2 regions of the Streptomyces sp. NPDC016459 genome follow, and region 2 is predicted to be linked to the other one. Evidence: riboswitches for the same ligand, from Rfam matches in the RefSeq annotation. Region 2 holds a riboswitch; the other holds the start of a gene.
The links. A riboswitch is a leader RNA that binds a small molecule or an ion and turns the genes downstream of it on or off. The one in region 2 is predicted to bind S-adenosylmethionine.

Region 1: it holds a riboswitch for S-adenosylmethionine, as region 2 does, so the genes downstream of both, thrC (threonine synthase) here and ABZ567_RS01665 (aminotransferase class V-fold PLP-dependent enzyme) in region 2, are expected to answer to the same signal.

What each region holds. Positions count from the first base shown of each region.
Region 1 is NZ_JBEYCR010000014.1:109,581-113,986, reverse strand. Features, by position in the region: gene ABZ567_RS26935 (MoaD/ThiS family protein) at 1-234, opposite strand, end outside; gene thrC (threonine synthase) at 249-1,559, opposite strand; SAM riboswitch class I at 1,553-1,697, opposite strand; gene ABZ567_RS26925 (glucosyl-3-phosphoglycerate synthase) at 1,818-2,759, shown strand; gene ABZ567_RS26920 (hypothetical protein) at 2,849-4,186, shown strand; gene ABZ567_RS26915 (trehalose-6-phosphate synthase) at 4,309-4,406, shown strand, end outside.
Region 2 is NZ_JBEYCR010000001.1:369,471-373,876, reverse strand. Features, by position in the region: gene ABZ567_RS01675 (cytochrome bc complex cytochrome b subunit) at 1-731, shown strand, start outside; gene trpD (anthranilate phosphoribosyltransferase) at 865-1,929, shown strand; SAM riboswitch class IV at 2,012-2,128, shown strand; gene ABZ567_RS01665 (aminotransferase class V-fold PLP-dependent enzyme) at 2,346-3,767, shown strand; gene ABZ567_RS01660 (Lrp/AsnC ligand binding domain-containing protein) at 3,839-4,120, opposite strand; gene ABZ567_RS01655 (rhomboid family intramembrane serine protease) at 4,117-4,406, opposite strand, start outside.

The DNA of each region.
Region 1 (4,406 bases), on a different contig from region 2:
CGCCGGGGTCGCCGTCTCCAGGCCCTGCTCGAAGCGCACGTCGTCGTCGTTCACGTACACGTTCACGAACCGGCGCAGCTTGCCCTGGTCGTCGAGGACGCGGGCGGCGATACCCGTGTGGTTCTTCTCCAGGTCCTCGATCACCTCGGCGAGGGTCGCGCCCTCGGCCTGGACCTCGGACTGCCCGCCCGTGTAGGTGCGGAGGATGGTGGGGATGCGGACGTTCACGGCCATGTCTTCGTAACCTTTCAGAGCGCCAGGCCGGCGTCGCGGAACGCGTCCAGGCTCGGGCGGATGGTGACGGTCGCCTGAGAGGTGTCGGCCACCGCGTCCAGGGTCTTGAGTCCGTCGCCGGTGTTGAGGACGACGGTGGTGAGGTTCGGGTCGATCAGCCCGTTCTCGACGAGCTTCCTCGCGACGCCGACGGTCACGCCGCCCGCGGTCTCGGCGAAGATGCCCTCGGTCTGCGCGAGCAGCTTGATCGCGTCGACGACCTGCTCGTCGTTCACGTCCTCCACGGCGCCGCCCGTGCGGCGGGCGATGTCGAGGACGTACGGGCCGTCGGCCGGGTTGCCGATGGCGAGCGACTTGGCGATCGTGTTCGGCTTCTGCGGGCGGACGACGTCGTGGCCGGCCTTGAAGGCGACGGAGACCGGGGAGCAGCCCTCGGCCTGGGCGCCGAAGATCTTGTACGGCTTGTCCTCGACGAGGCCCAGCTTGATGAGCTCCTGCAGACCCTTGTCGATCTTCGTGAGCTGCGAGCCGGACGCGATCGGGATGACGAGCTGGTCGGGGATGACCCAGCCGAGCTGCTCGCAGATCTCGTACGCCAGCGTCTTGGAGCCCTCGCCGTAGTACGGGCGGAGGTTGACGTTCACGAAGCCCCAGCCCTCGCCGAGCGGGTCGCCGATGAGCTCCGAGCAGAAGCGGTTGACGTCGTCGTAGTTGCCCTCGATGGCGACGAGGTCGCCGCCGTAGACACCGGCCATGACGACCTTGCCCTGCTCCAGGTCGTGCGGGATGAACACGCAGGAGCGGAAGCCGGCACGGGCGGCGGCGGCGCCGACGGCGCCGGCCAGGTTGCCGGTGGAGGAGCAGGAGAGGGTGGTGAAGCCGAAGGCGCGGGCGGCCTCGATGGCCTGGGCGACGACCCGGTCCTTGAAGGAGTGGGTCGGGTTGCCGGAGTCGTCCTTGACGAAGAGCCTGCCGGGGGCGACGCCGATCTCGCGGGCGAGGTTGTCCGCCTGGACGAGCTTGGTCCAGCCCGGGTTCAGGTTCGGCTTGTCGGCGACGTCGGCGGGGACGGGCAGCAGGGGGGCGTAGCGCCAGATGTTGGCGGGGCCGGCCTCGATCTGCTTGCGCAGCGCCTCGGGGTCACCGGTGGGGAGGTCGTACGCGACTTCGAGAGGTCCGAAACAGAGTTCGCAGGCGAAGATCGGACCGAGCGCGAACACTTCACCGCATTCGCGACAGGAAAGTCCGGACGCGGGACCGAGGTCGACGGTGGTGGCGGGGGTGACGGTCTGTACAGCCATGGAGGCGAGGCCCTTTCTCCTCATCTTTCCCATGACGAATTTTTCGCCATGAGACGGATTTGGCACCTTCCCTAGTCAGGGACCTCGCTGGAGTACGAGCTGCTGACTGGAGGGTTGCCGGGGCTTCAACGGGCCGTTTCCCTCTGCCCCTCTGGATGAGCGGTATTCGGTTGTGTAACGCGGGCGGCACCCCGACATGCGTCGGGCGTCCGCGTTGTTCAAGACTGTAACCGAAGGCATGGACGGTCGAGATGGTCGTCCGAACCGCGAGATGGAGATCACGTGCTGGATGAGGTGGAGCGCTGGCTGGACCGGCGGTCCTGGTCCGTGGCCGATCGACCGCTGGAGCGGGTTCTCGCCGCCAAGCGCGGGACGAAGGTCAGCGTGGTGCTGCCCGCGCTGAACGAGGAGGCGACGGTAGGGGACATCGTCTCCGTGATCCGGCGCGAGCTGATGGGCGGGCCGGCCCCGCTCGTCGACGAGCTGGTGGTGATCGACTCGGGGTCCACGGACCGTACGGCGGAGGTGGCGGCCGCGGCCGGGGCGCGGGTGGTCGCGCGGGACGCGATCCTCCCCCGGATACCGGCGGTGCCGGGCAAGGGCGAGGTCCTGTGGCGGTCACTGATGGTGACGAGTGGGGACGTCGTCTGTTTCGTGGACGCGGACCTGCGGGACTTCTCCGCGGACTTCGTGACGGGGATCGTGGGCCCGCTGCTCACCGACCCGGACGTGGACCTCGTGAAGGCGATGTACGACCGCCCGTTCAACGACACTCCTGGTCAGGGCGGTCGCGTCACGGAGCTGGTGGCACGCCCGCTGCTCAACCTGCACTGGCCGCAGCTGGCCGGTTTCGTGCAGCCGCTGGGCGGGGAGTACGCGGCCCGCCGTTCGCTGCTCGAACGGCTGCCGTTCCCGGTCGGTTACGGAGTGGAGCTGGGGCTGCTCGTCGACGCGCTGCACACGGTGGGCCTGGACGCGCTCGCGCAGGTGGACGTGGGGGTCCGCAAGCACCGTCACCAGGACGGGCTGGCGCTCGGCCGGATGGCGGCGGCGATCTACCGGACGGCGCAGCTGCGGCTGTCACGGGGGCATCTGGTGCGGCCGTGGCTGACCCAGTTCGAGCGGGGTGAGTCGGGGTTCACGCCGCGGACGTACGCGGTGGACACGGAGGAGCGGCCGCCGATGGCCGAGATCGTGGAGTACGCGCGCCGCCGCGTGGCGTAACGCCCCATGATGATGTGTTTTGCCTACATTGCCCTTTTATGCGCTTCAGACAACAACACCTGGGAAAGGTACTCGCGACCGTCGCACTGATGACGGGCTCGCTCGCGCTCACCGCCGCCGGACCGGTCGCGGCGGACGTGGTCGAGCCCTTCGGCAAGCGGTACGACGCGTCGCTGTACGGCGACTTCGCCACGATCGGCGACACGGTGACGGCCGCCAGGACCGGCACGACCGGCACGACCGGCACCACTGGCACCACCGGCACGACCGGCACCGGCGGGGGCACCGGCGGCGGTTACGGCTCCAGCACCGGCCGTGTCGTGCTCCCGGCGGGCGCCGAGGTGGCGTACGCCCGGCTGTTCTGGGGCGGGAACGACGGCACGTACACGGGCCCGAGCGGCGCGCGCCTGGGCCGCTGCGACCTCTCGGGCGCGGACGCCGTCCGCTCGCCCGGCGACCCCGCGACGACCGCCCCCGTGCTCAAGGTCGGCGCGGGTCCCGCGACCCCCGTCTCCATCGACAGCATGGTCACCGACCCGGCCGGCGTCGAGGGCCCGCACTACTACACGGGCGAGTCCGACGTGACCGCCGCCTTCAAGGGCGTCACGGGCACGGACACGCGGATCGCGGTCGGCAACGTCTGGGCCCCGACGGGCAAGGGCTGCGTGGCGGGCTGGTCCCTGACGGTCGTCCACCGGTTCCCGGGGCCGGACCCGGTCCACGCCCCCGAGCGGCGGAAGGTCTACGTCTACGGCGGGCACGTCCTCCAGCGCTCGACCTCCCCCTCGACCACGATCACCGTCGACGGCTTCCAGCGGGGGCCCGGCCCGGTACGGGCCAGCGTGACGGCGTACGGGGACGGCTGGAGCGCCTCGGACGCCCTGTTCCTCGTCGACGGCAGGAACCTCCACGAGAGCCGCACCGGCACGGTCCGCGACCTCCTCGTCGGCGAGGACGTGGGTGCGGTCCCGCCCGGCGCGACCTCGGCCGACCTGACCTTCTCCACGAGCAGCGACACGTACGTGCCCGCGGCGCTCGCCTTCTCCGTACCGGTGCCGACGCCCACGCCCACGCCCACGCGGGTGCCGGAGCGCCCGGCGAAGAGCGAGGACCCGGCGGCCGGGGACGGGAAGCCGATGAAGACGGGGCCGCCCGCGACACGGAGGCCGCCGAACGCCACGCCGACCCCGACCCCGACCTCCACCCCGACCCCGACCCCTGTGGACCCGACTCCCACCCCCGCCCCCCTGGCGACGTCAGATCCGGCCCTCCCTGCTCCCCCGGCCCCAGGGCCGGGCGGGTACAGCGGCTCGATGGCCGAGACCGGCGGCAACGGTGAGCGGCTCTGGCTGCTCGGGGCGCTCGCCCTGGCGCTCGCGGCGACGGGCCTGGTGGCGAAGGCGGCGATGCGAGGCCGACGCGACTAGGGCAGGCGACCCGCCTCCCCGTCCCTTCCCGCCGGAGGTACTCGCGACCACCCTCCGTGGCCGGAACCCCCCGTCTCGTATACGTACGTTTGAGCGTTTACGGGACGGGCTAGGTTCGCCACATGGCTTCTGTGCTCGTGGCATCCAACCGTGGACCCGTCTCGTACGTGCTCGACGAGGAGGGTTCGCTCGACACCCGAAGGGGTGGCGGCGGCCTCGT
Region 2 (4,406 bases):
TGTCCACCGGCGCCCAGCCCGACTGGTACATGGGCTTCGCCGAGGGTCTGATCCGTGTCATGCCGGGCTGGGAGATCAACCTGTGGGGCCACACGCTGGTCCTCGGCGTGATGATCCCGCTGGCCATCTTCCCGGCGGTCCTCGCCGCGATCGCGGTCTACCCGTTCATCGAGTCCTGGATCACCGGCGACAAGCGCGAGCACCACATCGCGCAGCGCCCGCGCAACGCTCCGACGCGCACCGCCTTCGGTGTCGCCTGGATCACCGCGTACATGATCATGCTGGTGGGTGGTGGAAACGACCTCTGGGCGACCCACTTCCACCTGTCGATCAACTCGATCACCTGGTTCGTGCGGATCTTCTTCTTCGTCGGCCCGGTCATCGCGTTCATCGTCACCAAGCGGATCTGCCTCGGCCTCCAGCGCCGCGACAAGGACAAGGTGCTGCACGGACGCGAGTCCGGCATCATCAAGCGCCTGCCGCACGGTGAGTTCGTCGAGGTCCACGAGCCGCTCAGCCAGGGCGAGCTGCACCGCCTCACCGCGCACGAGCAGTACGAGGCCGCGGCGCTGCCGCCGGCCGTCGACGAGAACGGCGTGGAGCGCAAGGTCGGGCGCATGGAGAAGCTCCGGATCAAGCTCAACAAGGGCTACTACGGCGACGACAGCCAGATCGCCAAGCCCACGGTCGAGGAGTACAAGGCGATCCAGGACGGCCACGGCCACCACTGATCACCTGAACTCCTGACCTGCCGGTCGCCACGGCGAGAGCCCCGTCCATTCGATGGACGGGGCTCTTTGCCGTCCCCGGGGCTCGATAGGCTGGCCATGACCTATTGCGCGCGCAATTGACGATGGAGCTGCCATGAGCGCTGTGACCCCCGCTGGAGGATTGACGTCGGCGGGCCGCTCCTGGCCCGTCGTCCTGGACGGTCTGCTGACCGGCCGCGACCAGAGCGCCGAGGACACCGCGTGGGCGATGGACCGGATCCTGCGCGGCGAGGCCACCGACGCCCAGATCGCAGGCTTCGCGGTCGCCCTGCGTGCCAAGGGCGAGACCGTCGAGGAGATCTCGGGGCTCGTGCGCACCATGTACGAGCACGCCAACACGATCGAGGTGCCCGGCCCCTCCGTCGACATCGTCGGCACCGGCGGCGACGGCGCCAAGACCGTCAACATCTCGACCATGTCCGCGATCGTCGTCGCCGGCACCGGTGCCAAGGTCGTCAAGCACGGCAACCGGGCCGCGTCCTCCGCGTCCGGCGCCTCCGACGTCCTGGAGAAGCTCGGCGTCAACCTGGAGCTGACCCCGCGGCGGGTCGCCGAGGTCGCGGAGGAGGCCGGGATCACCTTCTGCTTCGCGGTGAAGTTCCACCCGGCGCTGCGTCATGTCGCCGCGGCCCGCAGGGAGCTCGGCATCCGGACCACCTTCAACTTCCTCGGTCCGCTCACCAACCCCGCCCGGGTGCGGGCCCAGGCCACCGGGGTCGCCGACGCCCGGATGGCCCCCATCATGGCCGGGGTGCTCGCCGAGCGCGGTTCCTCCGCGCTCGTCTTCCGCGGCGACGACGGGCTCGACGAGCTGACCACCACCGCCACCTCGCGGGTCTGGGTGGTCCGCGACGGCGCGGTACGGGAGGAGGCCTTCGACCCCCGGGACGTCGGCATCGACCTCGTGCCGGTGGAGGCCCTGCGCGGCGCGGACGCCTCGTACAACGCGGACGTCGCCCGCCGGCTGCTCGCGGGGGAGACCGGCCCGGTACGGGACGCGGTGCTGCTCAACTCGGCGGCGGCGCTGGTCGCGCTCGCCCCGGGGGAGGGCACCCTCGCGGAGCAGCTCCGCGTCGGCATCGAGAAGGCCGCGGAGGCGATCGACTCCGGCGCGGCCCGCCGGGCCCTGGAGCGCTGGATCGCCGTCAGCAACGCGTAGCGCGTGCACCGCCGTTCGACCCCGGTCCAGTATGCGGACCGGGGTCTTGCGCTTCGGCGATCATGTGGCAGGATGTCCTACAGGTCACGAGTGACAGCGTTTTGGCCCCGGCTTGCTGTCCGGCAACCCTCCGTCCGTGGCGGGGTGCCCCGGGTGATGACCAGGCTGTAGGCAGCGAGGTCTACGGCAAGCGCGGACCCCTCGAACACCAGGGGTCCTGGTCTCTCGAGGAGCTTTTTCCGTGAGCAAGCGAATGCGATAGGGCGAATCCGCCCCTACTTCACCCTCGGAACAGGGTCACTTCCGCGTACCCGCGTGCGTCCCCGACGTCTCCGAGGCATCACCCGTACCCCGCCGTGTCCGGCCGCGTACGGATCACCGAAGCCATTCCGCACCGCCCGCCGGGAGATACCGCCATGTCCGCACGCACTCACGCCGCCGTCGCCACCGCCGCCGACGAGTCCGCCGACTCCTGCTGCGCCGCCCCGCTGCCCGTCCTCGGCCGGGACGTCACCGTCCCGCTCGTCACCGGCGGCGAGGTGACCTACGCGGCGCTCGACTACGCGGCCAGCGCCCCGGCCCTCCAGCGGGTGTGGGACGACGTCGCCGCGTACGCCCCGTACTACGGCAGCGTCCACCGCGGCGCCGGCTACCTCTCCCAGCTCTCCACCGACCTCTTCGAGAACAGCCGCGCCACCGTCGCCGAGTTCCTCGACTGCCGCCCCGACGACCAGGTCGTCTTCACCCGCTCCACCACCGACTCGCTCAACCTGCTCGCAGCCACCCTCCCCGCCGACTGCCAGGTCTTCGTCTTCGAGACCGAGCACCACGCCTCGCTGCTGCCGTGGCAGGACGCCCGCGTCACCTACCTCGACGCCCCGCGCACCCCGGAGCAGGCAGTCGCTACCCTGGAGCGCGCCCTCGCCGACCGAGACCCCTCCCCGAGCTCCCGGCCCAGCTCGGGCACGGGAGGCCCCGCGCTCGTCTGCGTCACCGGCGCCTCCAACGTCACCGGGGAGCTGTGGCCGGTGAAGGAGCTCGCCGCCGCCGCGCACGCCCACGGCGCCCGGATCGTGCTCGACGCCGCCCAGCTCGCGCCCCACCACCCGGTCTCCGTCCAGGACCTGGACGTGGACTGGATCGCCTTCTCCGGGCACAAGCTGTACGCGCCCTTCGGCTCGGGCGTCCTCGCCGGCCGCGCCGACTGGCTCCAGGACGCCGAGCCCTACCTCGCGGGCGGCGGCGCCTCCCGCAAGGTGGCACGCCGGGCCGACGGCGGGGTGGACGTGGAGTGGCACACCACCGCGGCCCGCCACGAGGCCGGCTCCCCGAACGTCATCGGCGTGTACTCCATCGCCTCCGCCTGCAAGGCGCTCACCGAGGCCGGCTTCGACGCCCTCGTCGCGCGGGAGCGGCACCTGATCGCCACGGTCCGCGCGGGACTCGCCGAGGTCCCCGAGGTCAAGGTGCTGTCGCTGTTCGGCGACGACGCGCCCCGGGTCGGCGTCATCTCCTTCGTCGTGGAGGGCTGGAACAGCTCCCACTTCGCCGCCGCGCTCTCCGCCGAGTACGGCATCGGCGTCCGCGACGGACTCTTCTGCGCACACCCGCTGGTCCGCACGCTGCTCGGCGGCGACCCCGGGACCCAGGGCGAGTGCGGCGCCCCCGAGGCCGCGCCCGGTGAGAGGTCCCTCAACGCCATCCGGGTGAGCTTCGGCGCCGGTACGCCCGACGAGCACGTGGAGCGGTTCGTCGGCGCGGTGAAGGAGCTCGTCCGCGACGGCGCGCGGTGGAACTACCGCACCGAGGACGGCCGCTGCGTCCCCGACCGCGGCTGAGCGCTCACTCGTACGGGTGAAGGGGGCCTCCCGGTCGGGAGGCCCCCTTCAGTCCTGCCGCGCACGGGCTCTCAGGACTCCAGACCGATGGCGAAGGCCGCCTCCAGGTCGTGCTGGGAGTACGTGCGGAAGGCGACGTGGGTGTCCGTGGCCTCGACGCCCGGGATCTTGCTGATGCTGCCGGGGATCACGTCCGCCAGGTCGTCGTGGCGCGGCACCCGGACCATGGCGATCAGGTCGTACGTACCGGTCACGGAGAAGACCTCACTGACGCTGTCGAGCGCGGCGATGGACTCGGCGATCTCGGGGATGCGGTCCACGCTGGTCTTGATGAGCACGATCGCGGTGATCACGGCTGGCTTTCTCCCTCGGTCGCCGCGGCTTGGGCTTTCACTCTATCCCCACCCCTGTGGCGCCCCCACGCGTAGAGGAAGCCGACGGAGAAGCCCAGCACATGGGCCAGATAGGCGACGCCGGGACCGGCGCCCGCGGCCCGCGCGGCCAGCCACTGGAGCACGAACCAGAAGATCAGCACGATCCAGGCGGGGAAGCGCAGCGGAAGGAAGAAGAGGAAGGGGAAGAGGCTGGTGACCCGGGCCCGCGGGAAGAGGAAGAGGAAGGCCCCGAGCACCCCGGAGA